2 regions of the Paraclostridium sp. AKS73 genome follow, and region 1 is predicted to be linked to the other one. Evidence: predicted binding sites of a transcription regulator. Region 1 holds the regulator's gene; the other holds the start of a gene.
The links. Region 1 encodes HrcA, which represses chaperone genes, less so after heat shock. Its sites were predicted from a motif close to TTAGCACTCNNNNNNNNNGAGTGCTAA; they were not measured.

Region 1 (2,426 bases):
TCAAAAGAAAGAATATCTAATAAATATAGAAAGAGAAATGAAATTTTATAAAGGTGAATTTAAGGACAAGTGTTTTGATACAGTATTCTTTGGAGGAGGAACTCCAAGCATTTTAACTGTAGATGAACTGAAAGAACTTGTTAATAATATAAATGAGAATTTTAATATAAAAAAAGATGCAGAAATAACTATTGAATGTAATCCAGGAACAATAAATAGAGAAAAGCTTGAAGCTATGAAAAAAATGGGTATAAATAGATTGAGTATAGGACTTCAAGCTACTCAAAATTATCATTTAAAATCTATAGGAAGAATACATACATATGAAGAATTTGAGAAAAACTATTACGATGCATTGGATATAGGATTTAAAAATATAAATATAGATTTAATGTATGCGCTTCCAAACCAAAAAACTCAAGAATGGAAAGATACATTGGATAAAATTATAAAGTTAAATCCGTCACACATATCTGCGTATTCACTTATATTAGAAGAGGGAACGAAGTTATATGATATGTATCAAAATAAGGAATTTGAATTACTAGATGAAGATACAGATATAAATATGTATAACTATACAATAGACACTTTAAAAAGACATGGATATAACCAGTATGAAATATCTAATTATTCAAAAGAAGGTTTAGAATGTAAACATAATATTATATATTGGAAGTGTGACAACTATTTAGGGTTAGGGCCAGGAGCGTCAGGATTTATAGGGGATACTAGATATTCAAATATAGAAGATATATGTGAATACAATAAGTGTATTATGCAAAATATAAGGCCTGTTAGTGAAGAAATAGAATTAACGAAAAAAGATAAGATAGAGGAATTTATATTTATGGGACTTAGAATGAATGAAGGCATAAATATAGATGTATTTAAAGAAAGATTTGATACAGATTTTTATGATATATACCAAGAAGTTATGGATAAGCTTATAAAAATAGAGCTTGTTAGATTCGATGGAAAAAACATTTCTCTTACTCAAAAAGGAAGAGAAATTTCTAATAGTGTGTTCATAGAATTTTTAAATTAATCAAAAAGTGTTGACAAAGTAAATTTAAAGTGATATAAAATATATATAATCTTTTAGCACTCCAATTAAATGAGTGCTAACAAAGAGGAGGCTTTGGATTACATGGAATTAAATGAAAGAAAACTAAATATCCTTAAAGCTATTGTTAAAGATTATATAGAAACTGCAGAAGCTGTAGGGTCTAGAACTCTTTCTAAAAAGTATGAGTTAGGAGTTAGTGCAGCCACTATAAGAAATGAAATGGCTGACCTAGAAGAATTAGGATATTTGATTCAACCTCATACCTCCTCAGGGAGAATTCCTTCAGAAAAAGGATATAAGTTATATGTTGACTCTTTAATGAGTACATGTGAATTAAATGATATTGAAAAACATTTAATAGAAGAGTCAATAAACCAAAACATGAACTATATGAAAGATTTGATACATGAAACATCTAAGTTGATATCTAGGTTAACAAATTATACAACTATAGCTGTTACTAAAAATACATCAAATGTTCAAGTTATAAAGCATGTTCAATTGGTTGGATTAGATGAAAAAAGTATGGTTTTAATAGTAGTTACAGAAAAAGGTGAAATAAAAAACACTATTATATCAACCAATATACAGATTGATCAATCTAAACTTAATTTAATTTCTGATAATCTTACTAAAAAGCTTTCAGGAAAAAATATAACTGAAATTGATGAAGATTTTCTAAACTATATAAAATATGAAATAACAGAAAACTCTTTATTTATTGATAAGCTTATTGATGCGCTAAACTTTGATTTTGAAGAAAATAATACAGCGATATCCTTAAGCGGAGCAACTAATATATTCAATTTTCCAGAGTTTAGTGATGTTGTTAGAGCTAAAACATTTCTAAATATGCTAGAGGAGAAAGAAAATATATCTAGTATGCTCAAATCTAAAGGAATACAAAAAGAAAACCTAAATATAATTATCGGAAGCGATAATGAATGTGAGGTAGCTCAAGATTGTAGTATTATAACTGCAACTTACAATATAGATAAAAATGTAGTAGGTAAAATAAGCTTGATAGGTCCAACAAGGATGGATTATTCAAAAGTATACTCTATATTAAATTACATGGGACTACTACTAAACAAAAAATAGTTAGGGGTGTAAGTTTTGGAAAACAATATACAAGAAGAATTACAAGAAGATATAAAAGATAATTCATCAGAGGAAGTAGAAGAAGTTATCGAAGAAGCTATAGAAGAGGCTACTGAAGCTAAAGAAGTAGATGAAGCTGATGAAAAAGATAGCAAGATAGAAGAACTTACAGATACTCTTCAAAGACTTCAAGCAGAGTACGCAAACTATAGAAGAAGAACTCAACAAGAGAAAGAAACTATGGGTGTATTTGCTA
Region 2 (2,426 bases), on a different contig from region 1:
ATGGCAAAATTGATTAATTAAAAATAAAAAAATTTAAAATTTAAAATAACATATTATTTATGATAATGGTTAATATATAATCAGACAGTTAATTAAGGTTGATTGTCAAACCAACACTTACTAAGCAAAAGCTAGATTATATCTAACCTTTTGGTAGTGTCTTTGGGAGTGATGGTGACTGGGTACTTGAAAAAGTATCGTATTAAATATAATGAATCTACTAGAAAACCTCGGTCTACTAGAGTGCAGTTAGTTTTAGTCTAAAGTCCAAAGGTTAGAGTTCAAGCTAAATTGCAAACTATATTTAATAAAAGTCAAAAGAGGAATAGGATGTAATTTGATATTACTCCTAAAAAAGCACTGATTTTGAAAGTGAATACTATCAAATCAGTGCTTTTTAATTTTAAGAATTTTGTTTATAATCTATTAATAATGGATATATATATAATAATAAAATTTATACATTAAAAAAATAACTAAAGATTAGGAGATATATAGATGGCATTAGAAATGGAAAAATATTTAAAAGTAAGAAAAGCTCAAGTACAAGGAGCTAGAACTGTTGATGAACTTAAAAAAATATCAGATATAGTTATTGAAAATGAAGAAGAGCTTAAAGAAGTAGAAACTCTTATAAAAAATGCATGTAAATGTAAGAATGTATCAATAGAAACAATAGTAGAAGCAGTAAAAAATGGAGCTGATACAGTTGAAAAAGTTGGAGAAGTAACTAAAGCAGGTACAGGATGTGGAAGGTGTAAAGGAATTATATCAAATATCATAGAAAATAAAAGATAATTAATTATGATTTTATTATAGCTTTAAAAAGGGATATGTATTAATACATATCCTTTTTTGGTTTGACAGTTTTGAAAAAATAAATTTTAAGAATTATTTAAGGTTAAAGAAAGATTACTTTAAGATTTAAATATTAAAATATATTTATAAATTAGTTAAAGGAGATTATTTTATGAATATTAAAATATATAAAAAATTAGCTATAATATTAACTTTATCAGTTGTTATTTTTAGTACTACAGGATGTGAATCCTTAGGAGATTTTAACCTTTTTAAAAAATCAAATTCTAATAAAGAATATTCTATATCAAGTATGCTAGAAAATGCAGCTTTAACAGTTGAAAATATTACTTCTGATGTAATTGGATTCACAAAAGACTTTATAGGAAATGAAGATTTCAGAGAAGATGAGATAGAAAAATTAAAGAACTACCAAACAATATTAAAGATAATATTGATATATTTGGAAAAATTCGGATGGTTTTGGATTCAACGAAAGTAGTAGTATTGTAAAATGGGGGGCTGATGTATATCAAAAGGTTAAAGGTTTAATAAATGAGTTGATAGAATTAAATTAGAAGAGAAAAATAAGCATTATATAAAATAAAGCTATATCTTAATATTAAGATATAGCTTTATTTTATATAAAAACATAAAAATTTAAAAATATATTGACAAAGCTAAATCATAAATATATTATATTAATAACAACTTTGTTAGCACTCAATTATAAAGAGTGATAATAAAAATAATTTAGAAATTATTACTTATAAATAATTAATATATATTATAGATAACGGAGGTATTGTGTATATGAATATAGAAAAAATGACAGTAAGAGTACAAAAAGGCTTAAATGAAGCTTTTAATATAGCGGTAAAAAATCATAATCAACAAGTGGATGCAATACATCTATTAAGTGCACTTGTAAATCAAGAGGATGGTCTTATTCCAAATATACTAGAAAAGATGAACGTGTCTGTTGATGCATTTAATAACAGTATAAATTCAGAACTTAATAAATTACCACAAATACATGGTGAAGGTATAAATTCACAAGGAGTAACAGCTACAAGAAAGATAAATGAAATTTTAATTAAAGCAGAAGAAATATCTAAAGAATTTAAAGATGCATATATAAGTGTAGAACATGTTATGATTGCAATAATGGAAGTTGAATCAAAAACAAATATAGGTAAGATATTAAAGCAATATAATATAAATAAGAATGATTTTTTAAATGTACTATCAAAAGTTAGAGGAAATCAAAGAGTAGAAACTCAAGATCCAGAAGGAACTTATGAAGCATTAGCTAGATATGCTACAAACTTGGTAGAATTAGCTAAGAAAAACAAGTTAGACCCTGTAATAGGAAGAGATGAAGAAATAAGAAGAGTTATAAGAATATTATCAAGAAGAACTAAAAACAATCCTGTATTAATAGGAGAGCCAGGAGTTGGTAAAACAGCCATAGTAGAAGGACTAGCTGAAAGAATAGTTAGAGGCGATGTCCCTGAAGGATTAAAGGATAAAGTAATATTCTCATTAGATATGGGATCTTTAATTGCAGGGGCTAAATATAGAGGTGAGTTTGAAGAAAGATTAAAAGCAGTTCTTAAAGAGGTACA

Region 2: clpB (ATP-dependent chaperone ClpB) is a predicted target of HrcA. The motif match lies at 1,515-1,541, and genes of this name have one in related genera.

What each region holds. Positions count from the first base shown of each region.
Region 1 covers NZ_JAIXHU010000002.1:140,850-143,275, reverse strand. Annotated here, with positions in the region: gene hemW (radical SAM family heme chaperone HemW) at 1-1,048, shown strand, start outside; gene hrcA (heat-inducible transcriptional repressor HrcA) at 1,151-2,170, shown strand; gene grpE (nucleotide exchange factor GrpE) at 2,186-2,426, shown strand, end outside.
Region 2 covers NZ_JAIXHU010000003.1:67,625-70,050, reverse strand. Annotated here, with positions in the region: gene LEQ07_RS03020 (bifunctional 2',3'-cyclic-nucleotide 2'-phosphodiesterase/3'-nucleotidase) at 1-17, shown strand, start outside; gene LEQ07_RS03015 ((2Fe-2S)-binding protein) at 499-798, shown strand; gene LEQ07_RS03010 (hypothetical protein) at 971-1,300, shown strand; gene clpB (ATP-dependent chaperone ClpB) at 1,612-2,426, shown strand, end outside.